Regions from separate parts of the Sporosarcina sp. GW1-11 genome, predicted to be linked through region 4. Evidence: riboswitches for the same ligand, from Rfam matches in the RefSeq annotation. Region 4 holds a riboswitch; each other region holds the start of a gene.

Region 1 (8,020 bases), on a different contig from region 4:
ATGGTGGATCGTGATCATCTACTTGTAGAATGTACTCTCCTAAATCTGTCTCGATGACTTCACAACCTGCTTCTTCTAATACCGTATTCAGATTAATTTCCTCTGTCACCATCGATTTCGATTTAACAACTTTCTTACCTTCTTTTTTCACTATGACGTCACGAACGTAAGCGCTTGCATCTTCTGCCGTTTTAGCAAAGAATACGTGACCTCCACGCTGCGCTACGTTTTCACTCAGTTGGTATAAATAGTAGTCTAGGTTTTCTAGTACATGCTGACGAATTTCTTCACCATGTGAGCGCCACTCTTCCCAGCTTCCGAGTTCTTCAGCAGCATCCAGTCGACGACCGTGCAATCTCTCCTGTGCACTTGCCACCGCTTTACGCATAAAGTCATCGGAAATATTGTCCTTTGTACGCTCATTGAAGTTTTTCGCGCTAAATTTCATCGACATAAATGTTCACCCCATTTCTATTCGTAGCTATTCAGTACTTGCGCTATGTGCATGACGCGAATCGACTTGTCTGTTCGCTCCGCGCGACCGCCGATATTCATGAGACATCCGCAGTCAGCTCCGATTAAATAATCCGCTTCCGTTTCCATCGCACTGTTTACTTTCTCGTCTACCATCTGTTCCGAAATATCGCCCATTTTAACAGAAAATGTCCCACCGAATCCACAGCAATTATGACCGTTCGGTAATGGAATCATTTCTAAACCTTCGACTTGAGCGAGTAATTTCTTTGGTTGTTCTTTCGCACCCAGTAATCTTGTCATATGGCATGACGGATGATAGGTTGCTTTTCCCGTTAGTTTTGCACCTACATTCTCGATCTCTAACACGTCTACTAAAAACTGCGTGAACTCATACGTTTTATCCGCAAGTTTCTGCGCTCTGTCACTCCACTGTAAATCATCCTTGAATACTTCAGGATACAATTTGAACATCGTTGCGCAAGACCCTGAAGGTGTGACAACATATTCTGCATGTTCAAATGTCTTAATCATGTTTTTCATCGCAGACTTCGAACTTTCTACGTAGCCGCTATTATAAGCCGGCTGACCGCAACATACTTGCCCTTTAGGAAACGACAGTTCACACCCTTGTCGCTCTAACACTTCTACCATGTCTTTTCCCACATCCGCATAAAACATATCGACTAAGCATGTGATAAATAAACTAACTTTCATATTCACTCACCTCTTTAAAAGAATTCAAGCCACTTCTATTGTTCGTCCATAAGCAGGGAGTACAGTTTTCTCAGTAGTCAAATACATTTGTATAGGATTCACCGCTACTACTTCATTAATCTTTATCGGCTTAACTTGTTTGTATTCGCGGTCGTCGTCCACTCCTGTCTTGTGAAATCATTATAATCTATAATTGTCTGCCATGCGCATTCTATATATTTATTTGAAACAAAAAACTAGAAAGAGCAAAGTCTAGCTAGCTCTTTCTAGTTTACTTAGTAATGAATACTCTCAACGAACTTACATTTCTTACATTCTCGATGAGTTGTTGATTCTGTAAATCGGTGAATACAATTAGCTTGTAACTGCTTTAAACGCAATTCCAATTGACGCAAATTTTGACGTGTTAAAGCAATGTCATACACTAACGAATTCGCCGTTGTCATATGACTCACTCCTTATTCAGAGATAGATTTTCGCACCAGATTTCTTAAATTCATTTGCTTTCCTTTGCAAACCTTGTTCAATTTCTAGCTTTTCTTCCAAGCTATTTTCATCTGCATACTTTCTTATATCGTGTGAAATTCGCATACTACAGAATTTAGGTCCGCACATAGAACAAAAGTGAGCCACTTTCGCTCCTTCAGCTGGTAAGGTTTCGTCATGATATTCCATGGCACGCTCAGGATCCAAGCTCAAATTGAATTGATCTTGCCAACGGAATTCAAAGCGCGCTTTAGATAAAGCATCATCACGTTTTTGCGCATTCGGATGGCCTTTCGCTAAATCCGCTGCATGCGCTGCAATTTTATACGTAATGACACCTTCGCGAACATCTTCTTTATTCGGTAAGCCAAGGTGTTCTTTTGGCGTCACATAACAAAGCATCGCCGTACCAAACCAACCAATCATCGCTGCCCCAATTGCAGACGTAATATGATCATAGGCAGGAGCAATATCTGTCGTTAACGGTCCTAATGTATAGAATGGAGCTTCTTGACATATCTCTAGTTGCTTATCCATATTTTCTTTAATCAAATGCATCGGAACGTGGCCTGGCCCTTCAACCATCACTTGGACATCATGCTTCCAAGCAATTTTCGTCAGCTCGCCAAGCGTTTCAAGTTCTGCAAATTGAGCTTCGTCATTGGCATCTGCAATTGAACCCGGACGTAAACCATCTCCTAAAGAAAAAGCAATATCGTACTGTTTCATAATTTCACAGATTTCCTCAAAATGCATATAAAGGAAACTTTCTTTGTGATTTAACATGCACCATTGCGCCATAATTGAACCGCCGCGCGACACGATGCCCGTCATACGATTCACGGTCATAGGAATATAACGCAATAACACACCCGCATGAATCGTGAAATAACTAACACCTTGTTCTGCTTGCTCGATTAATGTATCTCGAAATACTTCCCAGGACAGATCTTCCACCCGACCATTTACTTTTTCAAGTGCTTGATAAAGCGGCACAGTTCCAACAGGTACAGGCGAGTTACGAATAATCCATTCACGTGTCGTATGAATATTTTTTCCTGTAGATAGATCCATAATACTATCTGCACCCCAACGTGTAGCCCATGTCATCTTCTCAACCTCTTCAGTAATTGATGAAGACACTGCTGAGTTGCCGATATTGGCATTAATCTTAACATGGAACTTGCTTCCGATAATCATCGGTTCCGCTTCTGGATGATTGATATTGCTAGGGATAATTGCCCGTCCTCTAGCGACTTCATCGCGAACTAGCTCTGGGTCTACCGCTTCACGAATTGCGATAAATTCCATCTCAGGTGTAATGATCCCTTGTCGGGCATAGTGCATTTGTGTTACATTACGTCCTTTTTTCGCACGTAATGGTTTGCGTTTTAACAATGGAAATTGCTGAGCATTGTTCATTTGTTCCGACGTACGAAAACCGTTATCTTGTGGCTTCACTTCACGTCCTTCGTATTCTTCCACATCATTCCGCTCAAGAATCCATGTTTTTTTAATCGCGGGAAGTCCCTTTTTTATATTTATTTCATATTCAGCATCTGTGTACTTTCCACTTGTATCATAGATTCGAACAGGTTCATTTGGAAATTCACCTCGTTCTGTCACAGTCGGTGATAAGGCGATTTCACGCATTGGGACAAGGATATCGGGACGGCTACCTTGCACATACACTTTTTTACTTGCCGGAAAACACGTATGAATCTGAATTTCTTCTGTTGCTTTTTTCATTTTGTCATCGTCTCCTTTTTGAGGGTAGACCATGACTACATACAAGTAGAGGGAATCGACGAAAAAAAGACCAGTTCCATCGTAATGGACCTGGTCTTCAAAAACGCACAAATAAGCACGTCGATTGTAAGATAAAACTTCCCCACGCTGGTACGAGCCAGATCAGGTCCAAAGAGTTCGGAATGCATGCGGTTCATTTCATTCCATCTCAGTCCAGTTTAGCTGGACACCCCTAGTTATGATTATTGAATTGTCGAACATTTCCAGTTTAGCATAGACTTCTACATTGTCAACCAATTATCTTTGAACTATTTTCCAATTGAAGCAACTGTTCCTTTATTTCTTTTCCATCCCGGTACCCCGACAAGCTTCCATCTTTTCCAACGACTCGATGACAGGGAATCACTAGGAGAAGCGGATTTTTCCCGATGGCCGAAGCGACCGCTCGAACAGCAGATCGTTTGCCTATTTTATTAGCAATGATTGAATAACTGACCGTGTCTCCATAAGGTATTTCTTGAAGCGCGTTCCATACTTCAAGTTGAAATGGCGTGCCCTGTTGATCCATCCGTATATCTTTAAAGTCTGTCTGTACACCGGATAAGTATTTAGCAATTTCATTTGCATAAGTTGCTAATTCACTAGCATTTTCCACTATTTCTACTTTAACGAATTTCTCGTAACACCAGTCGGTCAAATATTGTTCGCTACTGTCAGACAATCCTACGTAACACAGACCTTGTTCAGTAGCCGCCAGCGTTACTTGCCATTTTACAAATTGAAACTTGGTCCAATACACCAATTCCCTCAAACCCTTTCAGTCAGCCGAATAACTTTAAACCAACAGCCCCTACGATAATTAACGATAAAAAGAAGATGCGCTTGACGCTAGCGGATTCTTTAAAAATGATTATCCCCATTACTACCGCACCCGCTGCACCAAAGCCTGTCCAAATCGCATAAGCTGTACTCATTTGAATTTCACGCATAGCAAGGGAAAGAAAAACAAAGCCGAAACTAAAGATGCCCACAATGAGAAATAATCGTGTCATCGAGCGCTTTTGTAAATAATAATTGATACTCATGACACCAAAAATCTCTCCTAGACTGGCAATCGCCAAGTAGACCCAAGCCATGATTAATCGCCTCCTTGCTGATCTGCTTCATCCGTTGTCATCTTAATACCAACAACCCCTATTACAATCAACGCGATAAATGACAAAGTGATCCACGTAAAGTCCGCTTTGAAAACGAATATATCGACTACTAAAATCGCAGCAGCTCCTGATCCTGTAAATACAGCATAAACAGTTCCTGAAGGGAGCTTCTCACACGCTTTAATGATGAAGTAAAAACTAAAAATAATTGCTACGGTCGTACCAGTCCATTGTAAAAAAGTCTCCGAGTAACGTAATCCAACTACCCAAAAGATCTCTACAAGCGCTGCTAAAGCGACATAACCCCAAGCCAATGCGCTCGTCCCCTTTCAACTTTCAACCTACTTTTTAGTATAGCAAATTTTTTAGTTGAACGAAAAATGAACCTCCTATCTAGGAGAGAAGCTTGCATCTACTATGTCTGAATGATAGAATGATTTTGTCACTAGTATTTCTTATATTTCGAATATTCTTATCGAGAGAGACGGAGGGATAGGCCCAAAGATGTCTCAGCAACCAGCCGGATCGGCATGGTGCTAATTCCAAGGGTGAACACTCACCTTGAAGATGAGAATACGACAAACAAACTTGTATGTTCGAGGGCCTATTCGAAATGAAGAGGTCTTTTTTTATTTTTCTAAAGGGGATGAATGTTGATGACAAACAACGGATTAGAAACAAGATTAGTACAATTAGGAAATAATTCAGATAAGAGAACTGGTGCGATCAATACCCCTATTTACTTATCAACTGCTTATCATCATGATGGCCTTGGAAAATCTACTGGATACGATTACACACGCACAAAAAATCCGACACGCTCCGTTCTAGAAGAAGGAATCGCTAATCTAGAGTCCGGTGATCAAGGGTTTGCTTGTAGCTCTGGAATGGCAGCGATTCAGCTAATTCTATCTCTGTTCAAAACAGGCGATGAAATACTTGCGCCTGAAGATTTGTATGGTGGAACTTATCGTTTGTTCAATCAATATGAGCAAATGTATCAGATTACGACACGCTACTTATCATTTGAAGATGTCACGGAAGTGGAACAGGCAATTACAGAGCGCACAAAAGCGATATTCTTGGAAACACCTACGAATCCACTGATGTTGAATATCAATATTTCAATCTATGCTGAGCTCGCAAAAAAGCACAACTTACTGCTAGTTGTCGATAATACATTTTTAACGCCCTATTTCCAGCGTCCGATTGAAGAAGGTGCAGATATCGTCATCCACAGCGCAACAAAATATATCGGTGGACATAATGACGTACTTGCTGGTCTAGTTGTCGCAAAAGGAGAGGAACTTTGCGAGCGTTTGTTTACGAAGCATAACGCAATTGGCGCAACACTTTCACCACTTGATTCATGGCTCGTTGTCCGAGGACTAAAAACATTACACTTACGCATGAAACAACATGATGCCAATGCCAAAGCGATGGTTGCCTATTTGGAAGAAGAACCTTTAATCGTGGACGTGCTATATGCAGGAATCGGTGGTATGGTATCTTTCCGTGTACAAAATAGCGAATGGGTTGGTCCTTTCCTAGAAAATATGCAACTTATTTCATTCGCAGAGAGTCTTGGCGGAGTGGAAAGTTTCATCACGTACCCAACGACACAAACACATATGGATATTCCAATCGAAGAGCGGAATCGTCGCGGTGTCGATGATCGTCTACTACGTTTTTCAGTAGGCGTTGAAGATATTGAAGATTTAATCGCTGATGTTAAACAAGCACTTTATGCTGCAAAAGAAGCGGTGGAAGGCGTAAAAGTTCAATAATGTCGGATGAAAATAAAACAGCCCGAACAATCAGTTTCATACTGACTGTTTAGGCTGTTTTTTGACGTTCCATTAAAATTTCCGCTCAGCATACTAAAAAAACAATTTATTGTTCATAATACTTTAATGTTAAATTGTATACTATAATATGAAGGTATGAATTAAATTGGAGGCGATTTTGTTGAAACGATTAGAAAACAAAGTAGCAGTTGTAACGGGTGCTGGCTCTGGACTCGGACGTGAAATTGCAGAATTATATGCACGTGAAGGGGCAAAAGTTGTCATCGCGGATATGAATATGGAGGGTGCAGAAGAAACCGTCAAGACAATCAAAGCCGCTGGAGGAGAAGCACTTGCAGTAAAAACAAACGTAACTGCGGAAGATGACGTTCAAAACATGATCGATACAGCAGTTGGGCAATTTGGAACGCTCGATATTCTTGTCAATAATGCAGGTATTATAGACAATATGTATTCAGCAGCAACGATTACCGATGACGTATGGGACAAAGTATTAGCTATTAATACAACAGGTGTAATGCGTGCGACGCGTAAAGCTTTATCGATTTTCGAAGAGAAAAAGGCGGGTGTCATTGTTAATATGGCATCAATCTCCGCAGTAACTGGAGGACGTGGAGGGCTAGCCTACACAGCCTCTAAACACGCAGTTGCAGGCATGACAAAAAATGTTGCTTCTCACTATGGTCCATTAAACATTCGTTGTAATGCAATTGCTCCGGCGGCAGTACCAACAAATATCACGAATAATTTAACACAACCTGATGAGTTTGGCATGAAGCAAGCACTTAGAGGAGTCAACATGATGAGCCGCCCAGGTACAACAGAAGAAATCGCAAACATTGCGTTATTCTTAGCATCTGACGAATCATCCTATGTTAATGGTGTAATTATGGAAGCTGATAACGGTTGGTCCGCATACTAAAATTGAAGTTACATTGTAAACAAAAGGTCTGGAAATCTATAAGATTTCCAGACCTTTTTCAAGAGATTAATGAGCTTGTTCCCACTTTTTCTTTTTACTTGAGCAAACAACTGCTGCCGGAGCTGCAATGAATGCTAGTGCCGCAATGCCCGCTAACATACCTGTCATCTCTTGGCTTCCTATAGAAAATCCTGCTGCTGCACCGAATCCGATTCCTGCCATAATTGCCAACACTACTACTTTATACATTGTATACCCCGACCTTTCAAGTTATGATTCCGAATCTTTCGTTGCTTTTAGCATACTCTTATTGAGAACGTTTTTCAAGTGTAATTGAGAATATTTTTCATTGATTTATTAATGTACTTGTAGTTTATGCAATGTGGGGAGTTGTTATGTTTATTCACGTTAAAAAGGTCTAAGCAAAATGCTTGGACCTTTTCTTAAATGATTATTTTTCCAGTAATTTCAATGACTAACAGTTGACGGCTTGTGACGGGCTGGTTTTTACAGACGACTTCGCAGGATCTATTGATTTATCTAGTTTCACTTTTGTATGTTCTTTCATACCCGCAACTTATGTTCCAACTTTACTGGTCCACCAGTGTAAATTTCTTAACCAGCCGTCATCCAAGGTCTAACTCTCCTTCTGCATTCAAACGCGCAGTAATATTCGTACCATCCTTCGTAAATACGTGTTTTCGTAT
Region 2 (8,020 bases), on a different contig from region 4:
ATCGTCTTTCAATGTCACTTCTACAAATGCATCTAGCGCTTGTCCTTCTTCACAATATGCTCCGTATCTACGTAAGAAACTACCCACTGCACGGAAACGACAAATCACTTCTAGTCCACTACCAAACATCGTAGCCCGCTTCACTGTCATCGTCACTTCATCAAGATCAGCAGCAATATAATGTGTAGGAATCTTTTCTTCTGCTAATTTCTCGAAAAAGTACTGCGTCATACGAAGACCTGATTTCCCTGCGCCTTCTATCGTCAATCCAACCGTATTCGCACCTGGATCGAATACGCCGTCTTCCCCTGTTACATCATCTTTAAATTTCAATAGCACATGTCCATCCTCTAATTGATAGACGTCTTTCGTTTTACCAGAATAGGTTAATTTCATCCGAACGATTCTCCTCTATTCGTAAATGTCGTACTACCTTCTTAGTATAATGCAATTTAGCTAGAAGAAAAAGTCCTGATTCGTGAAACTTGACGCACATCAAGGTGAATTGTACAAATTCTCCTTATAATTACAGTAACAAATACAAACAAAAGGATGAGATCAATGAAAAAGGTCGTATTTTTGATGGAACCATTTAGCTGCCCATCATGTGTTAAAAAAATTGAAGGTGCATTAGGACGTGCAAATGGGGTTCAACAAGTAAAAGTATTATTTCATTCAAATAAAATTCGCGTCCAATTTGATGATTCCGTCGTAGCTGCCGAAGAATTACAACAGTTGGTTGAAAAACTCGGCTACCCTGTGCTCAATCGAAAAGTTTCATAACGAGGAGGGAAACGAAGATGAATGCAAAACAAACCGTACGCATTACAGCTACTGCGTTTATACTTTTAACTCTCGCAATCGTTCTGCACGTCGTCGGTTGGCATGACGCGCGTCAAGTTACACTAATCGCCTCGACGTTCATTGCTGGAACGCCCATTGCGATCAAAGCGTGGAAAGCTATACGAATGAAAGCATTTAGCATCGAATTACTCGTAACAATTGCAGTTGTCGGTGCATTATTCATTGGTGAATATGTAGAATCCGCTGCTGTTACATTCTTGTTTTTATTCGGTGCGATGCTAGAAATTCGGACAATGGAAAAGACACGTTCTTCACTTAAAGCTTTGATTGATTTAGCACCTTTGGAAGCTCGAATTATACGTGATGGTGAAGCCGTAATGGTATCTGTTGACGAGGTTGAAATCGGTGATCGCGTAAGCATTCGATCCGGTGAAAAAGTTCCGATTGATGGGGCTATTATTTCTGGAAATGCTACGCTAAATGAAGCAGCCATTACAGGTGAATCCGTTCCCGCTTCGAAAACTCTTGAAGATCAAGTGTTTAGCGGAACAATTGTCGATCACGGCTATATCGAAGTAATTGCAGCTCGTGTCGGGGATGATACAACCTTCTCACGTATTATTGAATTAGTCGAAGAAGCACAAGAATCCAAATCCAAAACAGAAAAATTCCTTGAACGCTTTGCCAATATCTACACACCTTCCATTGTGATATTGTCTGTTCTCGTCTATCTTTTTACTCGAAATATTGAAATGACACTTACTTTCCTCGTCATCGCGTGTCCTGGCGCACTAGTGATCTCCGCTCCTGTATCAATTGTAGCTGGGATTGGAAACGGTGCCCGCCACGGCGTCTTGATTAAAGGCGGCGATGTAATGGAACAGCTAGCAAAAATCGATACAGTCGTCTTCGATAAAACAGGAACACTTACAAGAGGACGCCCTGAAGTGACAGATATTCATGGATGGAATATAGGAGAAGAAGAATTACTGCGAATCACTGCAGAAGCTGAAATAGTTTCAGAACATCACCTAGGTCAAACAATTGTCAAAGAGGCAAAGAAACGAGCCATTCCTTTAACCAATCAACCAGAAGACGTGGAAGTCGTCAAAGGCAATGGAATCGTCGCTACTATAGAAGGAAATAAGCTTGCGATTGGCAATCGAAAATTAATGGCTGCTCGCCATATTGCGATTCATCCAGAAATAGAAGACTATGCTACAGAGCGTGAAAAAGTAGGAAACACAGCCGTATTCGTCAGTATCGCAGACAAAATTGTCGGTATCATTTCAATCGCTGACCAAATTCGTCCAGAAGCTGTGGAAGCGTTGACTAAACTTCGGCATAACGGTATTAAGCAAATGATTATGTTGACTGGAGACAATAAACATACAGCCAACCTTGTAGGTGAACAACTCGGCTTAGATGCTGTCCACGCAGAATTATTACCCGAAGATAAAGTGGCCGCCGTTCAACGCCTTAAAGCACAAGGTCATCGCGTCGCCATGGCGGGTGATGGAATCAATGATGCACCTGCAATTGCAACAGCAGACATCGGGCTCGCTATGGGAGAAGGCGGTACTGATATATCAATGGAAACTGCGGATATCGTCTTGATGGCCGATCGACTCGATCAGTTCTCCCATGCATACGCTCTTTCTAAAGCAACTGTCCGCAATATGAAGCAAAATACATTCTTTGCGGTTGGAACTGTCATTTTCCTATTGCTCGGTGTCTTGCTCGAAAAAGTCTTTTTAGCATCCGGTATGCTCATTCACGAAATGAGTGTGCTGCTAGTCATACTCAACGCCATTCGCCTCATACGCTATACTAGTAATAAACCGCTTAATCGGAACGAAAGAAAGGTGTTAGCGAATGAATCAACAATCACGTCTTAACAAAGAACATTATCGCCCCTGCGTCTCACTCGTTCCCCTGTTCAATCATTTAGACAAGGAGCAGATGAATTACATCGTTGGACTCGCTCATAGCGCTACACATCCACGCGGCGAGATAATATATTCAGATGGTGACGTTTCAAAAGGCTTATATATTTTACACAAAGGACGAATCAAAATATACCGACTGTCGGAAAATGGTAAGGAACAACTTGTCCGCATCTTGGAGCCAGGTGATTTTACCGGTGAGCTTTCCCTATTCGATGCTAAACCTCATGATGCATACGCAGAAACTTTGGAGCCTGTGGAGTTATGTGTGATTCAGCGTGATCAGATGCAGCAACTTTTGCAAGATCACCCTTCCATTTCATTGAGAATGCTTGCGGAGTTTTCTACACGACTTGCGGATACCGAGCAACGTGCCGCGCGAATCGCAATGGAAACAGCCGACACACGAATCGCCTTGTATATAGCAGACTTATCAGAGCAACAGCGACAAATGATTGTCCAGCTACCAATGAGCCGAAAAGATCTAGCGTCCCACCTTGGCACAACACCTGAAACAATTAGCCGGAAATTAACGTTTTTTGAAGAGCAAGGATGGATTCGACAGTCGGGTTCGAAAACTATAGAAATTCTAGATCTAGATGCGTTGCTACTCGTGTAAAATCCATAAAATGAATACTCATACCTTTCCATTTTACCCAGTACATGCTATGCTAGTTTGTGAAAATAAAATATTTTGACCATTAGGGGAATCCTTTACAAGGACTGAGAAAAGAGTGTGGCTCTGAAACCCTTATTACCTGATCAGGTTCGTACCTGCGGAGGGAAGTGGCAAGTCGCTCTGTAGCTATGTATACTTATCGACACATCCACCACTTTCCGATTCAGGAAAGTGGTTTTTCTATTGGAGTTGAATAGATGAATGAAATTAATCGGTGTTACGGATGATCGTCATTCAGTGGATGAATTGCTACTGAAATTACAGCAAACAGCACCCTTTTTCGATGCATTTATCTTACGTGAAAAGTCCAAGACCGATGAACAATTGGTAGATTTAGTGTTACGTCTTACGGATTCTCAATTTCCGCTTGATAAGTTAATCATCCACGCGCGGCCAGAAGTAGCGAACAAACTGTCTATTAAAAAGACTCAACTCACTGGCTACGGCATGTCCGTTGCAGACGCACAAGTGGCCTTCCCTTCATTGAAGTTTGGGTGCTCGGTCCATTCATTGGAAGAAGCGCTACAAGCGGAAGCGGACGGCGCAAGTTGGTTACTCTATGGACATGTTTATGCGACCCGGTCGAAGGAAGGTTTGGCTCCACGCGGCACGGGTGAGCTGTTTGAAATAGCTTCAACTTGTACAATTCCTGTCTATGCAATCGGAGGAATACAGCCCGAACATCTAACCACACTTGAAAAATGTGGTGTTGCAGGTGCGGCGATTTTATCCCCGTTAAGTCATCCGAATGCGGTAGATGAAGTGAAAAAGTATAGTAGAAATGGAGAGATTTTCAATGGTAAAGATGATTAATTTGAATGGGAAATCGTATGCAGTCCTTCCTGAAGTAGAAACGGTACAACAATTGCTTGAACATTTAGAGCTTGGCGATCGAATTTTGATTGTAGAAAAGAATAAAGAAATTTTACAAAAAGAACGCTACGATGCACCGATTATGGACAGAGACCAAATTGAAATCATACATTTTGTTGGAGGCGGATGAATATGTTACAAATTGCAGATAAGAAATTCTCATCACGATTACTATTAGGTACGGGCAAATACCCTTCATTTGAAGCGCAAAAGAGAGCCGTTGCGGTTTCAGAAGCTAATATTCTAACTTTCGCAGTTCGACGCATGAATATTTTCGAACCATCACAGCCGAATTTCTTGGAGCAATTGGACTTAGATCGCTATACATTATTGCCAAATACAGCAGGCGCGAGCACGGCAGAGGAAGCAGTGCATATTGCGAAATTGGCAAAAGCTTCGGGATTATGTGACATGGTAAAGGTTGAAATTATTGGCTGCAGCCATTCGTTATTGCCGGATCCAGTAGAGACTTTACGCGCTTCCGAAATGTTGCTAGAAGAAGGTTTTATCGTTCTACCGTATACGTCAGATGATGTCGTACTTGCAAGAAAGCTATGTGAATTAGGTGTTCATGCAATCATGCCAGGTGCAGCTCCTATTGGTTCAGGCAGAGGTATTTTGAACCCTTTAAATTTATCACTTATTATTGAACAATCAAAAGTACCCGTTATTGTGGATGCAGGAATCGGCTCACCAAAAGATGCCGCATACGCAATGGAGCTTGGAGCAGATGGCGTTCTACTAAATACAGCTGTATCCGAAGCTGCTGATCCAGTGAAAATGGCTGAAGCGATGAAACTAGCAATCGAAGCAGGAAGACTCGGCTATAAAGCGGGACGCATGCCTGTTAGAGACTACGCGGTTGCAAGCAGTCCGCTAGAAGGGCTTGTGCCAAATTGATCGGAAAATATTCACGTCAGGAGTTATTTTCGCCAATTGGTTCAATGGGTCAGCAACGGATTCGTGACGCTAAAGTGTTCGTACTTGGCGCGGGGGCTCTCGGTTCATCTGGGGCTGAAATGCTTGTACGTGCAGGTGTCGGTGAATTAACTATTGTCGATCGCGATATTTTGGAGTGGACGAATTTACACAGACAGCAACTGTATAGCGAGCAAGATGTAGTCGATCAATTACCGAAAGCAATCGCTGCTGAAAAACGTTTACGGGCAATCAATAGTGATGTGAAAATTCGCGGGATTGTAGCGGATGTGACACCGGAAAATGTCTTGGAATTATTTGAAGGTCATCAGTTTGTGTTGGATGGAACGGATAATATTGAGACGCGACTACTGGCAAATGATGCAGCACTTCAACTACAGATTCCATTTTTCATGGGAGCGTGTGTTGGGAGCTACGGCTTGACGTTCCCTATCGGAGTCGCTGAAGGACAGCCTTGCCTTCATTGCCTTCTCGAAGTATTACCTCCACAATCGCTCACTTGCGATACAGTCGGCGTCATCAGCCCGATTGTCGTGACTACCGCTGCTCGTCAAGTGGCTGAGTTACTAAAACATATGACAGGCGCGGAGATGCAACCCCGCTTAGAGTCTGTGGATTTGTGGTCGGGTGAACGTGCTGCGATTGATGTGCACAGTATGAAAAAATCAAGCTGTCCAAGTTGTTCAGATAAGCCGACGTATCCATTTTTATCAGCAAGTGAAGTCGTTCGAACAGCCTTGTTATGTGGACGTGATACAGTACAACTAACATGGCCGAAAAGCCGTCAAGTCGAGTTAGCACCATATGCCGATTCAATCCGAGGTACAGTAACGAACTTAGTACACAATCCATATTTAGTGTCCTGCGAATATCACGATCATCGATTAGTATTGTTCCGGGATGGTCGAATGCTCGTGCACGGAACGAAAGATGTTTCGCAAGCCCGGAAAATTGTGGCTGGCTTGCTTGGCTGATTACTAAGTCTATGAGCGCGGGGATCATTTCTATGAGCGCGAAACCCAAGGCTATGAGCACGGAATCCAAGGCTATGAGCGCGAAGCCCAGGGCTATGAGCGCGGGGCCTAAGGCTATGAGCGTACAGCCTAGATCTATGAGCACGTCCATACAATCTATGAGTACAAAAAAGAACGATCTAAGGAGACATGGTCCACATCTCCTTAGATCGTTCTTTGTTATTCGTAAATTGTTGTATCGAGTTCCAATACACCATCCGTCATTTTATACACTTTATCAAAATACTTCATCAGTCGAGTATCATGCGTCACGACAATCGTTGCTGTTTGCTTCGATTTGGTTTCGTGCTGCAACAACTCCATAACTTCAAACGCTCGATCCGAATCGAGTGAAGCAGTTGGCTCGTCAGCTAAGATGATGGAAGAGTTACTGAAGAGCGCTTTAGCAATTGCCACACGTTGGCGCTCACCTCCCGACAAATCGGATGGATATTTCTTATGCAACTTCGTAATCCCAAGATCCTCATAAAGTTGCTTCTTTTCAACAGGAGACATATTGTTTTTCTTTACTTTATTGAGCAATTCCAGTTGTTGATCGACGGTCAAGAACGGCACGAGGTTCGATGCCTGCAAAATGAAGCCAATCTCCTGCAGACGAATTTTTGAACGTTGCTTTTCATTGAGTTGTGACAACTCTTTGCCATTGATCATGACTTGACCTTCACTCGGTGACTGCAAACCGCCCGCGACTGTCAAGAACGTACTTTTTCCTGAGCCAGAAGGTCCGATGACGGCAACTAATTCGCCTCGTTCAACTAAAAAGTTCGTCTCTTTTAACGCTTCAACTAATGTATTACCTTCTCCGAAAGTCTTCTTCGCATTTCGTAGTTCCAGTACCATCGCTTACCCTCCTATCGCTTCTAGCGGATCAATTCGAATGATTGTCCAGACGGAAATAACTGCTCCGGCAATCGACACCGCGATTAATACAAGCCCATAAATAAGCATAGCCGTCAAATCGAATTGAACAGGCACTGCACTTGGCAAGAAGCTACCCGCAAGCAACGTCAATCCGAAACCTAGCACGACACCAATCAATGCAAGGATAAATGTCTGGGCTACAACCGATTTAGCTAAGTAACTGCTAGAAATCCCTTGCGCTTTCATTAATCCGAACATGCTGATTTTTTGCACTGTCAAAACGTACAGGAAAATTGCTACAATTGCAGCGGAAATTACGAACAAGAAATAGATCATGTACGTGACCGTTAGATTTTGCTCAGTATAGCCTGGCAAGTTTTCGATGAATGTTTCTGCTTTGATGATTTCTGTATCTTTCGGGATATCTAGCTCGTTCCACTTAGAATCTTTAATGATAATGGCGTTGACCATATCTTTATTCATTTCATATGACTCCCCGAACTTAATCTTCTGGAGATCATTTAACTTCATATACAAAATAGATGCTGCGTTAAAACGGGCCTTCTCTGTGAAACCGACAATCGTCAGTTTTGTATCGCTAGAAGATAATTCCAATGTATCGCCAATCTTAAAGCCATCATCTTTTAGCGCATCTGATGCGACAACACCGTTTTGCACATAAAACGTCGGATCCCCTTCACTTACTTTAGGAGTGATGAACTCCTCCTTATTGATACCAAACAATAAGACATTCTTCTTAGCATCGCCATTATTAGCAATGGAACCCATTTGACTAACGACCGCAGTCTCTTTCGCTCCTAGTTCATCCGCCAGGTCTTTATCCAATGACGATTGATAGAGACTTTTATCCGATTCTTCCGTCA
Region 3 (8,020 bases), on a different contig from region 4:
AATAGATAGATTCTCCTCTACCTTGCGCAAGATTGGTAGAGGTTTTTTGTATGGTTAATCAATAAACATAGGTACTAAAAGACCGATAACATGGGTCTATAAAACTAGTAGGTTGTGCTAAGATGATACTATTCGATAACTAGAAAGAGGGAGACTTATGAAAGTAAAAAGGAACCATATACTAGCTTTTTTATTGATCATGTTTACTGTATGGTGTTTTTCATCTATACAAGTCCAAGCGCAAGACGCGTCAAAAGAAACGGAGCTATTAATCGAGTATGCCAATGTTCATCATTCATTGACTGAAGAACCATCTATAGACGGAGTTGAAACGATTGAGAAAATAGCGCCGAATGTAGAGCTATGGAGTATTGCGGAAGATGTGGATATTCAAGAGATTACAAAACAATTACAAAATGAACCGGGCGTATTAACCGTAGAACCAAACTACGAGCGTTACTTACATGTTTCTACTAATGATCCATGGTTAACAACGCAATGGTGGATTCAAACACTTCGCCCCGAATCAATTTGGACAAGGGTCAATCAACAAAAGAAAAGTATCGTCGTGGCGGTCATCGACTCAGGTATCGCTACTAAGCATGAAGATCTACAAGGGCGTATTCAACCGGGAGGCTATAATTTTCACGGGGATAATACAAATGTTGAAGATGTGAATGGGCACGGAACGAGTGTAGCAGGTGTTCTAGCAGCCACCTATAGTAATAATAAAGGGATTACAGGCATTGCAGGCCCTTATAACGTCAAAATTCTACCGTTGAAAGTCTCTCATATAACAGGTACTAGTTATGTTTCAGACACCATCAGAGCTATTGATTACGCTATTGAGAACAAAGCGGATGTTATTAACTTAAGTCTAGGTAGTGATGAAAGTTCTACTGCTGAAAACGCGGCGATACAGCGTGCAATTCAGGCAGGTATTTCCGTTGTAGCCTCTGCTGGTAATGAAGCTGAGGAGGGTAATCCAATCAGTTATCCCGCTTCATATGAAAATGTAATTTCTGTTGGTGCAACGGATAGTCAAAATAGACGCTCTACTTTTTCAAATTATAATTCGTATGTTAGTTTGGTTGCACCAGGCACAGGTATTTATACAACTGGATTATCGAATAGCTATAAATCCATGAATGGGACATCATTTTCTTCACCGATCGTTGCGGGTGCAGCAGGGCTTATTAAATCTATACAGCCAGACTACACGCCGAAACAAATCAAGCAGTTATTGGAAAACACTGCAATAGATTTGGGGGTTCCAGGGAGGGACTCACACTTTGGTGCGGGATTACTGAACCTAGAACGACTGAATAACGCACTTGCGGCTTCAGTCGTTCGGGTACAACGTGTGGAACTTGATAGGCAAAAGTTGACATTAGATTTGGATCATAAAAGAAATCAATCGGCTACTAATGAAGAGCCGACACCAAATTTCGCATTTGATAATGCATTCATGATAGTTGGCGAAACAAGTTTATTCCTACCTCGAGTCGAATCGGGTGCGAAGTTGACGTCATCGAATCCGCAAGTTGCTACGGTCGATGCGAATGGTACGGTGCGGGCAATTGCTAAAGGAACGGCAACCATTCGTTATGCAAGTAACACGACAACGAAGGAAGCGCGAATAAAAGTGGCAACGAAGACGAATCACCCTAAGAGCGCGCTATTTGAAAAGGTTTTGCCAGTAGATGCGGCAGATCAATCTGTCACATGGACATCATCGAATCCAGCAGTTGCTGAAGTTGATGAAGATGGAATTATTACGGGGAAACAAGCGGGATATACGGTAATTACTGTGCGGACAAGAGATGGTGGATTGACTGCAAGCACAGCAGTGAACGTCATAGGTGGGCAAGCGCCAATCGAGTTTGTAGGGGATTTTCCTGCAATGTCTGTCGAACAAGATAAGGTATTCACGATTAACTTTAACCAAGAGCTCCAAGCGGGGAAGGATTATAGTCAAGATATCCAAGTTTCACGTAAGCCAGACGGTACAGATCGCGTGACTTCTTTTACAGCGAAAGTGGATCCTACTTCGCTGAAGAAGTTGCGTATTACACCGATTGGAAAGTGGGATGAAGGTACGCACTACTTGACGATTAAGAAAGGTTTGCAAAATGCACACTTTGTTTCATTGAAGAACGATGTACGGATGAAGTTTGATGTTATTAAAACGAATGAACCCCCGCTTAACATGACTTATACATTCGAAAGCAATTACGACTTTGATTGGAAGTATACAAAAGGAGACTACAGTCAATTTCGGTTAGACGGAATGAAAGATGGAAACATTGTGGCTGGGTATACGACGACTGCAAATAATGGCTATGAATTCCCAGGTAATATTGGTAATACACGTAATCAAATTATTCAAAAACACGGCGAACCTTTAACTTTCATTATGAAAGATCGAACTAAATATATTATTAGTGAACAAGAGTTGAAGCTGACCTATTTAATCGACGGAAAATACGTGACATTCCTAATTGACCAGCATGATCAACATAAAGTGCGATCGATTTTCTGGGTAAATCGAGAGGTTGAGGAGCGTGCAAAGTATTGGTATAAGACACCGAGCGAACGTTATAGACAAGACTCTGAAAAGCTAATGTATGAATTAGTCAATCAAGCGCGATTTGCTGCGGGCTTACCAGTCTTGACTGAGAATGATAGTTTGGCAACGGCTGCTAGAAGACATAGTCAAGATATGGCTCTTAACAATTATTTTAGCCATACGAACTTACGAGGCGAAAATCCGTCAAAGCGTGTAGAAAATATAGGACTACGACCGAATGCGACAGGTGAAAATATTAGTCAAGGTTATCTGAATACTATTCTAGCGCATGAAGGTCTGATGAATTCCATTGGACATCGCAACAATATACTTAGTCCGAAATATTATCAGCTCGGTATCGGCGTTGCGTTCAATAATGAGAACAAGCCATACGTTACACAGAACTTTTATATTTATCCAGAGTAAATACGAGTGTACGAATGAAAAATGCCGGTTACTAAACGATGTTCAAATCGTTTAGTAACCGGCTTTATTTGTCATTACGAGTTGATATCCATAATCATTTCATCCACTTCAGGAGTAGTCGTAATTAGCTCCATTTCTTTCAACCAATCACGTACTTCTTCCCAAGAAGTTGGGTCTAGCTCTCCGAATTTCGCAGTTTCTGACTCCATTTTAGGTAATAGGACATTCAAGCTTTCCGTTTCGATTGCTTTATCGAGTGGGAAGTTTGCTTGGTCTTGATGGCTAAGAAGGATATCGAGTGCTTCTTCTGGATTTTCCTTCATGAAGTTGTAGCCTTTTTCTGCAGCTCTCCAGAACGATTGAATTGCTTCTTGCTCGTTTTTCCATGTATCGTCGCTTGTTACGAGAACTAATTCACTATAGTTTGGTACGCCGTTTTCTACTGGATTGAAGTAGCGTGCTTTGTAGCCTTTGCTTTCCATAACAGGAACTTCGTGATTGATAAATGTACCCGTTACTGCATCAACTCGTTTTGAAACAACAGATGCTTCTAGTTCAAAACCTACATCAATCATTTTCACTTTTTCATAATCGCCACCGTCGTGTGTAACCATCGTTTTGATCAATGATTCATTCAAAGGAATGCCTGGATAACCGACTATTTTACCTTCTAAGTCTTTTGGTGACTGGATCGGACTGTCTTCTAGCATTACAGTGTAATTAAGTGGTTCTTGTACAATCGATGCGATAGCTTTAACGGGAACTTGCTCATTCGCTTGTGCTAAGATGACGTCTGGTTGGTAATAAAATCCGAGCATTACTTTTCCTGCCGCTGTTAAATTCATAGGATCGGTTGGGTTGGCAGGGAATTGAATATCTAATTCGACATTTTCTTCATCAAAAAACCCTTTTTCTTGCGCTACGTATAGATAGCTATGTACTGCGTTTGGATACCAGTCAAGCATAATACTAACTTTTTTCTTCTCATCTGTAGGTGTCTCTTCCTTAGTGCCTGTGTCCGCGCTGTTCGTACAACCAGCGAGAAGTAGGAGAAGAAAGGCGATACCGAATAAAAGTCTTTTTTTCATTGGTGTTTCCTCCAGTGTAAAAATATTTTTTCTAACGATACGACAAATAAGAAACAAATAATACCTACTGCTGAGAGTAAAACGATCGGTGCGAATACTGCTGCGCTATCAAATTGTGTCATCATTCTTCGGCTGAAGTAGCCGAGACCTGCCTGCGCGCCAAGCCATTCACCGATTGCTGCGCCTATGACGCTTAATGTGACCGCTACTTTTAATCCTGAAAAGAATGAAGGAAGCGCGGAAGGGATATCTAATTTAAAGAAGATGTCTTTTGTAGACGCACCCATCGTCAACATTAATTCCCGCAAGTTTCGGTCAGATGAACGCAAGCCGTCAAACACACTGACGGTGATCGGGAAAAATGTAATGAGCACGGTGACCGCCACTTTACTCCAAATGCTGTAGCCGAGCCATAGCACGAAAATCGGTGCGAGTGCGATAATCGGAATCGTCTGCGATGCGATAAGAATTGGATAAAATGCCTGCTCAATGGGCTTGTTCATATACATCGAAACTGCCAGTACCGAGCCGATGACGACGGAAATAGTGAGCCCAATAACAATCGTTAGTGCTGTGGGCGGTAAGTGATGGATAAACAGCTCGGCTTTTAGTTCCCACAGTTTCAACAGAATGGCGGATGGCGATGGAAAGAGAAAGCTTTTGTCATAAAGACGTGCACCAATTTCCCAAATAACTAGCAAGACGGTGATGAATGCGACGGACCAAGTATACGATAAAAGTTTTTTCATAGAGACGCCTCCGAACGAAGCTCCGAAATTAACCGTTCTTTCAGCTCAATCATTTCTGGTTGTGCCAAGTTCCGCATCGTGCGCGGTCGATCGAGTGGTACGACGATTTCACGAATCGTTTGTACGGGTTTCTCGGCTAACACGAAAATACGATCAGATAAAAATAGCGCTTCGTCAATATCATGCGTGATGAATAAAATCGTCTTATCGAATTTCTGCCATTGATCGACTAACCAGTCCTGCATCGTCAATCGCGTAATGGCGTCAAGTGCACTAAAAGGCTCGTCCAATAGCAAAACATTCGATCCGGTAAGAACTGTACGCAAAAATGACACACGCTGACGCATGCCGCCCGACAAGTTCGCGGGATAGGTGTTTTCTACTCCAGCCAATCCAAAATCCGCAAGCAATTCGATAATTCGTGCATGGGCTTGTTTTTTTTCTTGAATTTCAAGAGGAAGTCTGACATTTTCTAAAATCGTTCGCCATGGCATTAATAAATCTTGCTGCGGCATATAGCCGACTTGACCTAAACGATTGTCCCTAGCTTCACCATTTAAAAGAATTTCTCCGCCGTCTGGATTTTCCAGACCTGTAATGAGCCGGAAAAGTGTACTTTTACCGTAACCACTTGGACCGATAATGCTAACAAATTCACCTTCACGTACTTGTAAATTGAGCTGATCTAAAATAGCTACTGGAAGCGATGCCTTAGCCGCTTGGTAATGAAACGAAACGTTATCAAATGCGAGTACCGTCTTTCTCATGTAGTAATCACTTCACTTTTCTTAAAATCATCAACGCAAAAAAGACCACTTCTTTTTGCGAAGAGGTTACATAATCCGGCCTAAACCGTCTATATGTCCACTTCCCTTCGCTAGCATTATCTAGTGCAGGTTAAAGGGTTAAGGCAACGGCCTCTCTCAGCAAAAGCACCCCTAGTGTGTATCATCACTTATCGTTGCATAGTATAGGCTAGTAGTCAAGATGCGTTAGATGTTAAATGATGAAGAATAGGAAAATAAGCTAAATAAATGAATAGCTATACCGATAGTAGTAAAAGTTCAGAAGTAGATGCAAAGGTCTAACTACGTAACAAGTATTACCTTTGAATTAAGCAGTTTTTAATGAAAATAAATAGGGAGAGAAATGTAGAGCATTGGCAAATTGTCATGTGAAAAAGTGGAGAAGGATTTTGCTTCCTGCCTAGACAAAGGCACGTTCAAAATAGTTGGAAATACGTTACTAATCTCTATACCTGCAACACCAAACTATGCGATCATTTGATCACTGTAAGAGTACCAGCGATTAATATAAATGAACTTACTTCATTTGCAGATGAGTGGGGTAACCTAACAGAATGGATTAACGAGAATAGACTGAATTCTATTCGGGTAGCAGTTCCTGAAAAATATATTCATGTGATTACAATGACGACTACTACCATTTATAAAAAACTAGAAACAAAAATGTATGTACTGAATTAATTAGTGACGCGTCATACTTTTCTTCCTAGCAATAATAAATAGAGAGCTGTCTGACAAGTTTCGACTTGTGAGGGCAGCTTTTTTTGTAATCACTAAAGCTCTTAATCAGTAAATAGAATAGTGAAATCCGTTAGTAAAGCTTTTTGCTATTGCATTTTACAAATCTATTCTCTATCATTAAATATAGTTTCATAGCGTATTTTGGTACTTTGCCTAATCTGCAAAGTTGAAAAAGGAATCAGGTGAAAATCCTGAACGGTCCGGCCACTGTAAATGGAAAGTAACTTCAGAAAACCACTGGTGTATTACTGGGAAGGTTGAAGTTGTGTTTGTATCCATAAGTCAGGAGACTTGCCAAGATACAATGCTAACTGCCTTCCGGAAAAAGGTACGCATGTTTTTGTGGTAGTAGTTTATACACGCATACATATGCCCTTGTCTCTTTCCGGAGGTGAGGGTTTTTATTACGGAGAAAAATAGGAGGTAGGAATAGTTGGGGAATTATCATTTGGTGAGAAAATGGTTTTCGGTGTTATTGAGTTTACTGCTGGTATTGTCGTTTTTAACTCCAGCGGTACAAGCAGTGAGTCCTGATACAGGGCAAACAGAACAATCAGGTGGAGAAGAATTACCCGCTGAAGATCGTTATTCTGTGGATGAGCTATTGGCGAAAACCGTCCAGTTTTATAAGAATCGGAATCAGAAAATTGATTCTTGGCAGACATTGGTTGGACTATATGCTGCCGGTGAAGACCTAACGGATGGTCAGTGGATTTTACCCGAATGGCAAACAGAAGAGCCGGCTGGCCTTAACGAAACACATCATGGCACAGAACACATTCGCTATATCTTCGGATTACTTGCGATGAATGAAGACCCTGCAAAAGCATGGGAAACGAAGCGTAATCTCTATGCAGAATTAGCAACTCAACAAAACCTGGAAACAGGAGCAATCGGCGGAATCAATAAACATATGTGGGCTATGCTTGCAATGGACACAGGTGAACGTCTAGGTGCCGACTTAGGGAAGTGGAATTCGGAAACGAAACAAAAAGCGCTGGACTATTTACTTGATCAACAAAAGACAGATGGTGGATACGCTTTAGGTGGGACAGTTTCGGATACGGATTTGACAGGTATGGCATTACTTGCGTTGTCTAATTATCAAGGGACGAGCGCAGTAGATGTTGCGATTGAAAAGGCGAAGAAATTATTAAAAGCTAGACAGTTAAATTTGGATAGTGGCGGATTTAACTCAGCAGGTCCATGGGGAAGTGGCGATAATTCCAACTCCTTAGCCGTAGCGGTTTGGGGTCTTGTGGCAGTAGGGCAGGACGTCATGGCAGATGCTTGGCAGGTAGAAAGTAAGACAGTACTAGATGCGTTAAATGATTTCCAGTTAGAAGACGGTTCATATATGTGGAAGACCACTCAACCAAAAACAAACTTAATGGCAACAGAACAAATATTACTAGCATTAGCAGATATGAAAGCTGGAAATTCTGTTTGGAATCGAATCTTTAACGAACCTAAACTAGAACCAGAACCAGAACCAGAACCAGTAGAACCACCTTCAGCAGAACAAATGCTAGAAGAAGTCGTTCAGTTTTACAAAACTAAAGACTCGACAGTAGATTCGTGGCAGACACTAGTTGGACTATACGCTGCAGGTGAAAACCTAACGGATGGCGTGTGGAAATT
Region 4 (8,020 bases):
AGCAAGTGATTGAAGTGGAAGCAGACTTTCTTTATGGTGGTTGGTCAAGTGCGTTTAACGAAAAAGGTATTGCAACACGTGAAGAGTTAAAGGAGTTAGGTATTGATAGCTATTTACAGATGTCATCTACTAAAGTAGCACCAACAGTAGAAGACATTTATACAGACATTCGTAATATTGCAAAGATATTCCGAATAGAAGATCGTGGGGAAGAACTAGTTCGCCAAATGAATCAAGATATTGAAGCGATTACAGCTAAATTACCTGAAGTGAAAGAGCCATTGGATGTTTTAGTGTTTGATAGTGGAGATACAGAAGTCTTCACGGCAACACAGAACTTTATGAATTCACTAGTGACGATGGCGGGCGGTAATAATATTTTTGGCGATGTGGAAGGGAACTGGTCTACCGTCTCAAAAGAAGATGCAGTTGAACGTCAGCCAGAAATGATCGTTATAATTGATTACGGCTCAACTACAGTAGAACAAAAAATAAACTTCCTAAAATCAGATCCAGCATTAAGTCAAACACCTGCCGTACAAAATGAGAAGTTTGTCACTTTGCCATTGTCGGCAGCTTCTGAAGGTATTCGTGTAGCAGAAGCAGTCGAGATTTTAGCAAAAGGTTTCTACCCGGACGTTTATTAAAAGAATGGGAGGTTACAAGTTATGACAACATGGAATTTAACAGAAATGCAACGCCATGTGCTCATCTGCAATGGGTCTACTTGTATGGGAGCTGGAGCTGAAGAAGTCACACAACAGATCCGTGATGAAATCCGTATACACCGTTTAGATGAGAAGATTCATACATCGCGCACACGTTGTAACGGTCGTTGTAAAGATAAATGTGTCGTCATAGATTATCCAAAAGGAACATGGTACTCCGTACAACAAGAAGAAACTGCACGCGCCATTGTTCATGAAACCGTTGAAGAAGATTCAATTATTTATTCAATGGAACAAGGTGAACGTAAACGCGGTGAATCACGCTTTAAAGGAATCAATAAATACAGAAAGGGAAAAGGACCGATGAAAAAAGCTGTATTGTTTGTTGGGCATGGCAGTAGGTTGGAGGCGGGAAATGAAGAAGTCCGCCAATTCATCGATCAAACAAGAGGGGATATCGATTCGTCTTTACTTGTAGAAACTTGTTTTTTAGAATTCGCCTCACCGAATATCGAAGATGGGATTCAATTATGTATTGAAAAAGGTGCAGATGAAATCCATGTGATCCCAATCATCTTGTTACACGCTGGACACTCAAAATTGCATATCCCGGCCGAAATAGAACATGCGAAAGAGCATTTCCCGGATATTCGATTCACTTATGGCCAAACGATAGGTGTTCATGATGAGGTTATTGAAATTTTAAAGACAAGACTTACTGAAGTAGGACTTGATGTGAATCAAAAGCATGAGGATACGGCAATTCTCTTAATAGGAAGAGGTGGTAGTGATCCATATGCAAATGCTGATTTTTATAAAATTAGTAGATTGTTATGGGAGAGTTTAGATGTGTCTATCATTGAAAACGCCTTTATGGGAGTTACAAAGCCTACCGTGCAAGATGGGATGGAACGTTGCATCAAATTAGGCGCGAAAAAAATTGTCATGTTGCCGTACTTTTTATTCACAGGGATTTTAATGGAACGCATGAAAAAAAATGCTGAACAGTTCAGAAGTGACTATCCACATACGACGATCGAGATTGCTGAGTATTTTGGCTATCATCCGAAGTTACGGACAGTATTACTAGAACGCATGAATCAAGCATTAGACGGTACTTCGACTGGAATGCAAGATTTAGAGAACTTCCGTATATATGCAGAAGAGCATGGATATGAGCACCATCATCATTAAACAGTAATCAAGTGCACGAGCAAGCGGGTTATTACATATTGGACGTCGCTTCAACAAAACATCATTTGGGTATTACGATTTTTCCACCACTAACTGCTAAGTTCATTTTTTGTATTAATCAGTTGACCTTTCTACAACCTATGCCTACAATGAAGACAATCAATGAAATATTTTTTGCCGCTAGGGGTGCTCTACTATGAGCTGAGAGAAGCGTTTCGCTTTAACCCTTCATACTTGATCCGGATCATACCGGCGTAAGGAAGTGGTGAGGATTTGCTACTTTTTTCTGTTTAGCAAAATCACTCTGCCGCTTCTTACCGAGAAGCGGCTTTTCATTTGGCTATAGAAAAGGAGAGAGTATACATGAAATTCACTGAACGTTTATTAGAAAAGACTTTACCGATTTGGAGACAGAATCACAGTCACCCATTTGTGCAAGGGATAGCAGATGGTACGTTGGATTCGGATAAATTCCGCTTTTATATGGTTCAGGATTATTTGTACTTAATCGACTATGCTAAAGTGTTTGCGGTAGGTGCGATGAAAGCTACGGACGTACAGACGATGGGGAAATTCGCTGCGTTGTTGGATGGTACGTTGAATACTGAAATGGAATTACATCGTAACTATGCCGCGCGTTTTGGAATTTCTGAAGAGGAGCTTGAAAACGCGAAGCCATCACCTATTGTTTTAGCGTATACGCATTATATGCTACATGTCAGCCAAAATGGATCGCTGGCTGAAGTGATTGCAGCCCTTCTTCCTTGTGCGTGGAGTTACTGGGAAATCGGTAAAGAGCTTGCTGTACTTCCTGGCGCGCTCGATCATCCGCTATATGGCGACTGGGTACGCATGTATTCATCCGATGCGTTTGGTGAGCTTGCAAAATGGTGTATCGACTTGATGGATGAAGCGGCAGAAGGAAAACCAGAAGCGGAACTGGCGAGACTTGAAGAAATCTTCCTAAACACTACTCGCTATGAGTATATGTTCTGGGATATGGCTAATACGAAGCAAATGTGGCCAGGTATGCAAGAGCAAACAGCAATTCAATAATTCGTAGACTATAGAATGTAAATATTCAAAACAGCGCATGCTATCCATAAAGGAGGTGTGCGCTATTTTTCGTAAATTATTCATAGCGCTTGGAATTTTAGTGGCGGGAACTTCGACAATCATCGAGCCACCTGTTCTTGGCAAACTAGAAGTACCTGCGTATGCCAAGTGGTCGCGACTCGCTATTAAACAAACGATGTTTAAGTATCCACATGCGGATATTACCGATTACTTGCACATCGCAAGTGATTCGAAAGGAGAGTTGGGCGTCGAGAAGTTTCGGCTTTGGTTGAAAGAAGAAAGTCGTGAATTTGGCGTGCTAGTGACGGTGACATATGCAGCTGAAACAGGTAAGTTGATTCGTGTGGAATTTCAAGAGCTGAACTAAAACGAAACGCCCTCTAACCTAAAGGCATGGGGGCGTTTTCCTATTACACTGTTTTTGTACATAGTATGATAGTTACCAACTTCGGATATCTAGTCTAGCGCTGAAGTTAGTGGAATAAGTGAATAGATATCACATGAATAGCACCTTTCCCATACGTTAAGGATCTAGTAATTGCTCTAACATCTCCATGCCAGTCATTTTTGGATACTTACGATACAGCTGACTAGCTAAGCGTACGGGATCACCGAAAAAGTATCGTTCATATTGTGTTTGGCGTGTGCCGAATGAACTCATCGTAAGATCCCAAGCGATTCTGAAGATTTTCACCCGATTTTTTGCTGTTTCAGTAGCTCCTTGTAAATACATTTCCAAATCCGGTGTAATTGCTGAATGAAAGTCTTTTTCGGTAGGTAATGCAACCATGCCACTAGCGCCGATCAGCTGGATGATTTCACTAAAGCGTGGAAAGATTTTGGAAGAAAGAGAGCTAGCGGCTTGTAGAGGTTTGAGACATGGTCGCATATAACCCCATAGATCAAGTGATGCATCTTGCTCTGATTTAGCTAGGAGCGCTTTCATTGTTTCAAGCCCTATAATGATTTCTGATAGTTTTTCTTGTACATGTAGATATTCACCTACATTTATTGTCTGGACAACCTTTTCTGCAATGCTAAGTATAAATTCTGTTTTCACTACTTGTCTTGTAAGTACTTGGTGAATAGTAAATGGATGAAAAGAACTGACGGAAAAGAAGTCTTCCGCAACTTCCGTATTACAATAGAAGAACGCACGCTCCCAAGGTACAACGACATGATCGAATACGACAATGGAATCGGGCTCTTCGAATCGGGAACTTAGGGGATAATTAAACGAAGATTCTCCGCCAACAAATGATTCACGGCAAATAAAACGCAACCCTTTCGTATCTGAAGGGATTGAAAATGCGAATGCTTCATCGGGATCTCCAAGAATTCGTGGCGCACTGAAAATAAGTACTTCATCAGTAAGACCGCCTTGCGTAGCGAGTAGTTTAGCTCCTTGAATAATAAGTCCTTCATTCGTTGTGTCGATAATTTTTGCCGAAATAGGTTTATCGGACATTTCAAAATAACTTTGTGCCCGATTAACTTGTGGATTGACGAAGCTATGGGTAAAGGATAAATCCTGGTCACGTGCCCGTTCGTAAAGCGCCTGGATATGTTGTGGAAAACAATTTTCTTTTCCTTGTAAATAAGAGGCGGAAGAAGCGAAACTCATGATGACGGAATTCAAATAATCAGGGCTTCTACCTAACAAGCCATACGTCGAACGCGCCCACCGTTCTATCATGTTGCGTCGCCTTTGTAAATCATCAATAGTTCTCGGTTGTAAATAGGAAAGGCCGACACGCTCTTTTGTAACGGGAGACTCAAAAGTCATAGACGCTTGATCGACCATTTGTAAGTCATAAAGTGCCGCCTTTGTTTTCATAATACCTTTAAAGGCTGGATGTTGTGAGAGTGGTTTTTTCACTCGTTGACCATCTAGCCAAATTTCTGTATCCATCTGATCAATCCGACTGATAAACTGACCGCCAGTTATCGCACCCATCGCGTTCCTCCTTTCGTATATACCCTAGAGTATTCAACAATGTCTGTATGTGATTAAAAAGTGTAGTCTGCATTTCACAACTGATTTTGTTACAATGAAAGAAATGTAAAGGTAAACAGGTAGGTGGCTTATGAAATGAATAGTTCTAATGAGGAATTACTAGTAGATTATATCGTAGCATGCACTAATTTATATGGCGTGACCCCATTTGATCATGTACATAGTATTTATAACGAACAAAATGAAGATCAAATTTCATTGGAGGATTTAACTACTACAGTGAATTCAATAGCTATAAAAGAGATATTGGAAGAACGATTCGTCTATGTGCAGTCCAATGAATTTGTTTCGGAAGCCATTAGAATGCCAAAGGAAAAACAGAGGTTGAAAGAAGTGGTGATGGGAAAACCTTACTACGTGCCAGACCAAGCAGAGTTGCTACGATTCGTCGATGAACAATATATCCAGCACACGCCACAACAAGAGCATCTTAAGAACATGTTACGTGAAGATTTTGGTGAATCATACCCAGTCGATGAAGAAGTAGAGGGGCTTGTTTATAGCCTTCAAGTCAGTGGTGGGGATTTCTCTACGATTCTCTCTATGTTTCTTGATGATTTACAATTGCCTATTCAGAGGGCAGAACGCTATATTCCCGTAATTGTTGAAATTGCAGAGACTACCAGAATGTGGGAACATCGAGGGCACACGCAAAATGAATTACTAAAATAGTTTGGGAATGCATTTCTATAGACATTCATTCCTCAAACGATATAGAATAAGGATAAATTGTATACTATGGAGGGTATTACTCATGGCATTGAAAGAGCTGACAGCAAAAGAAGTACAAGAGCAGTTGGAAAGCGGTAAGGAACTGAATTTAATCGACGTCCGCGAAGACGACGAAGTAGCAGAAGGAATCATTCCTGGAGCAAAGCATATCGCGCTAGGCAATCTTCCTATTGAAATGCATGACTTGGATCAGGAAACACCTTATATCCTTGTTTGCCGTTCAGGCGGTAGAAGTGGCCGTGCACAAGAAATCATGGCTGATGAAGGATTTGATGTAACAAACATGGTAGGCGGCATGCTAGCATGGGAAGGTAAAACTGAATAATAAACCGACAGCCGGAAGAGAGTAATTTCTCTACCGGCTTTTTTGCGTTCTATACTTACTCATACATAACCACAAAAGGCCAAGCGTATAGTGAAGGAAAAAGGCGGTGTTTAGATGAAAAAATGGTTTGTAGCAGTCTTGCTGTTATTTTTTTCATTGGGCGGTGTATGGTATGGCGTGAAAGCGTCAGACAAAGGTTTTTTTATGCCAGCTGAATTAGCGGGCGTAAAGATCATGATCGATCCAGGACATGGTGGGGAAGATGGGGGTGCTTCAGCAGAAAATGTGATTGAAAAAGATATTACGCTGAATATCTCGCATGAAGTACGAAAAATACTTGAGAGAAAAGGTGCTACTGTATTGATGACACGTGAGAAAGAAGGCGACGCAGTTGCGGAGCACGCGCCTTCAGAGAAATTTCATTCGAACCGAAGTCGTAAATTTGCGGATTTAAAGTTGCGCGAAAGTATGGCCATCGAAAATGATCCCGATCTTTTTATAAGTGTACATGTTAACGCCATTCCAGAAGAACGTTGGCGCGGAGCACAGGTATTTTATCATCCTTATGGACATCCAGAAGGTAAGCAATTGGCGACGTCGATTCAAGATGAAATGCGCAATCAGCTAAAAAATACTGATCGAGAAGCTATGAAAATTACAGGTGTCTATTTATTGAAAAAAGTACCGGTCCCTGCAGTACTAGTAGAAACAGGTTTCTTATCTAATCCAGAAGAGCGCAAGTTATTAGCGGATAAGTCCTATCAGAAAAAGGTGGCGGCTGCAATTGTCGATGGAATCGTAAAATATGAACACGCGGAAGAACAATGAGCCAAATGAGGGTTGGCTAGATAGGGAATATGCTATACTAAAGGGGAGTGAATGAATCTAGTTAGGAGTGTAGACTGTGATTAATGAACAACAAGTCCGTGAATTGATTGGCGCATTGAAAGATCCGTTTTTACATAAAACATTGGCAGAAACAAATGGCATTTTGGATGTTACCATCAAGCCTGAAAAACAACATGTCAGTGTTAAAGTAGCGATTGCTAAAGTGAATACCGGAGAGCAATTGGCGCTTCAATCAAAAGTAGTGGAAGTTTTGAAAGAGGCAGGGGCAGACTCTGTCGGTATTCGTTTCGAAGAGTTACCGAAAGAAGTGCTTGAGCAATTCCGTGGAACAGTAACGGAAGCGGAGCCACAAGATATCTTGTCACCTTTATCCACTATCGAATTTATTTCGATTGCATCTGGAAAAGGCGGTGTCGGAAAGTCTACAGTGTCTGTCAACCTGGCAGTTGCTTTAGCAAGACGCGGCAAGAAAGTCGGATTAATCGATGCAGATATTTACGGGTTCAGTGTTCCGGACATGATGGGCATTACAGCAATGCCAGAAGTTAAGGAAGATCGTATTATTCCCGTTGAACGTTTTGGCGTGAAAGTTATCTCAATGGGCTTTTTCGTAGAAGACAATGCGCCTGTTGTATGGCGTGGTCCAATGCTTGGTAAAGTTTTGGATCAGTTTTTCCGCGATGTAGATTGGGGAGAGCTTGATTATTTATTACTTGATCTACCGCCGGGAACAGGCGATGTAGCGCTTGATATTCATCAAATGATTCCAGCGTCAAAAGAAATTGTTGTAACGACTCCACACCCTACAGCGGCATTTGTAGCTGCTCGTGCAGGTGCTATGGCGTTGCAGACTGACCATGAGTTACTCGGTGTCGTCGAGAACATGGCTTGGTTTGAGTCGAAAACTTCAGGTGAAAAGGAATATGTCTTTGGTCAAGGTGGCGGTGTTCGCCTATCTGAAGAACTTCGCACAGAGTTATTGGGCCAAATTCCATTAGGGCAGCCTGACTGGAACGAAGTAGAATTTGCACCCTCTGTTTATGGTGAAGATCATCCAATTGGACAAATTTATTTACAAGTTGCAGATACCGTAATCGCTAAGTGCACTAAATAATAATTAGAGGGCGAGGGGGGATTATTCTCCTCCGCCTGTTTTTT

Evidence for each region. Region 4 has a riboswitch for thiamine pyrophosphate ahead of tenA (thiaminase II). Riboswitches for the same ligand answer to the same signal wherever they lie in the genome.
Region 1: linked by a shared signal. The riboswitch ahead of thiC (phosphomethylpyrimidine synthase ThiC) and the one ahead of tenA (thiaminase II) in region 4 are both predicted to bind thiamine pyrophosphate.
Region 2: linked by a shared signal. The riboswitch ahead of ORD22_RS12800 (thiamine phosphate synthase) and the one ahead of tenA (thiaminase II) in region 4 are both predicted to bind thiamine pyrophosphate.
Region 3: linked by a shared signal. The riboswitch ahead of ORD22_RS11190 (ABC transporter ATP-binding protein) and the one ahead of tenA (thiaminase II) in region 4 are both predicted to bind thiamine pyrophosphate.

Annotation. Positions count from the first base shown of each region.
Region 1 covers NZ_JAPMIW010000011.1:74,134-82,153, reverse strand. The annotation lists gene ORD22_RS08885 (LutB/LldF family L-lactate oxidation iron-sulfur protein) at 1-454, opposite strand, end outside; gene ORD22_RS08880 ((Fe-S)-binding protein) at 472-1,191, opposite strand; gene ORD22_RS08875 (hypothetical protein) at 1,467-1,637, opposite strand; gene thiC (phosphomethylpyrimidine synthase ThiC) at 1,654-3,426, opposite strand; TPP riboswitch at 3,549-3,670, opposite strand; gene ORD22_RS08865 (methylated-DNA--[protein]-cysteine S-methyltransferase) at 3,716-4,225, opposite strand; gene ORD22_RS08860 (DMT family transporter) at 4,248-4,562, opposite strand; gene ORD22_RS08855 (DMT family transporter) at 4,565-4,897, opposite strand; SAM riboswitch class I at 5,053-5,157, shown strand; gene ORD22_RS08850 (methionine biosynthesis PLP-dependent protein) at 5,240-6,370, shown strand; gene ORD22_RS08845 (glucose 1-dehydrogenase) at 6,552-7,313, shown strand; gene ORD22_RS08840 (hypothetical protein) at 7,380-7,562, opposite strand; gene ORD22_RS08835 (FapA family protein) at 7,940-8,020, opposite strand, start outside.
Region 2 covers NZ_JAPMIW010000024.1:3,379-11,398, forward strand. The annotation lists gene ORD22_RS12780 (phosphoribosylaminoimidazolesuccinocarboxamide synthase) at 1-396, opposite strand, end outside; gene ORD22_RS12785 (heavy-metal-associated domain-containing protein) at 562-783, shown strand; gene ORD22_RS12790 (heavy metal translocating P-type ATPase) at 801-2,702, shown strand; gene ORD22_RS12795 (Crp/Fnr family transcriptional regulator) at 2,680-3,369, shown strand; TPP riboswitch at 3,444-3,552, shown strand; gene ORD22_RS12800 (thiamine phosphate synthase) at 3,631-4,242, shown strand; gene thiS (sulfur carrier protein ThiS) at 4,226-4,432, shown strand; gene ORD22_RS12810 (thiazole synthase) at 4,429-5,202, shown strand; gene ORD22_RS12815 (ThiF family adenylyltransferase) at 5,199-6,215, shown strand; gene ORD22_RS12820 (ABC transporter ATP-binding protein) at 6,435-7,115, opposite strand; gene ORD22_RS12825 (ABC transporter permease) at 7,119-8,020, opposite strand, start outside.
Region 3 covers NZ_JAPMIW010000017.1:47,669-55,688, reverse strand. The annotation lists gene ORD22_RS11210 (glycerol-3-phosphate dehydrogenase/oxidase) at 1-5, shown strand, start outside; gene ORD22_RS11205 (S8 family serine peptidase) at 158-2,995, shown strand; gene ORD22_RS11200 (ABC transporter substrate-binding protein) at 3,070-4,083, opposite strand; gene ORD22_RS11195 (ABC transporter permease) at 4,080-4,832, opposite strand; gene ORD22_RS11190 (ABC transporter ATP-binding protein) at 4,829-5,599, opposite strand; TPP riboswitch at 5,685-5,782, opposite strand; gene ORD22_RS11185 (hypothetical protein) at 6,116-6,319, shown strand; cobalamin riboswitch at 6,505-6,692, shown strand; gene ORD22_RS11180 (DUF4430 domain-containing protein) at 6,813-8,020, shown strand, end outside.
Region 4 covers NZ_JAPMIW010000003.1:152,303-160,322, forward strand. The annotation lists gene ORD22_RS03900 (ABC transporter substrate-binding protein) at 1-647, shown strand, start outside; gene ORD22_RS03905 (CbiX/SirB N-terminal domain-containing protein) at 669-1,862, shown strand; TPP riboswitch at 2,035-2,140, shown strand; gene tenA (thiaminase II) at 2,226-2,918, shown strand; gene ORD22_RS03915 (DUF3889 domain-containing protein) at 2,974-3,306, shown strand; gene hpaB (4-hydroxyphenylacetate 3-monooxygenase, oxygenase component) at 3,463-4,896, opposite strand; gene ORD22_RS03925 (hypothetical protein) at 5,032-5,628, shown strand; gene ORD22_RS03930 (rhodanese-like domain-containing protein) at 5,717-6,013, shown strand; gene ORD22_RS03935 (N-acetylmuramoyl-L-alanine amidase) at 6,128-6,841, shown strand; gene ORD22_RS03940 (P-loop NTPase) at 6,918-7,976, shown strand; gene gerD (spore germination lipoprotein GerD) at 7,998-8,020, opposite strand, start outside.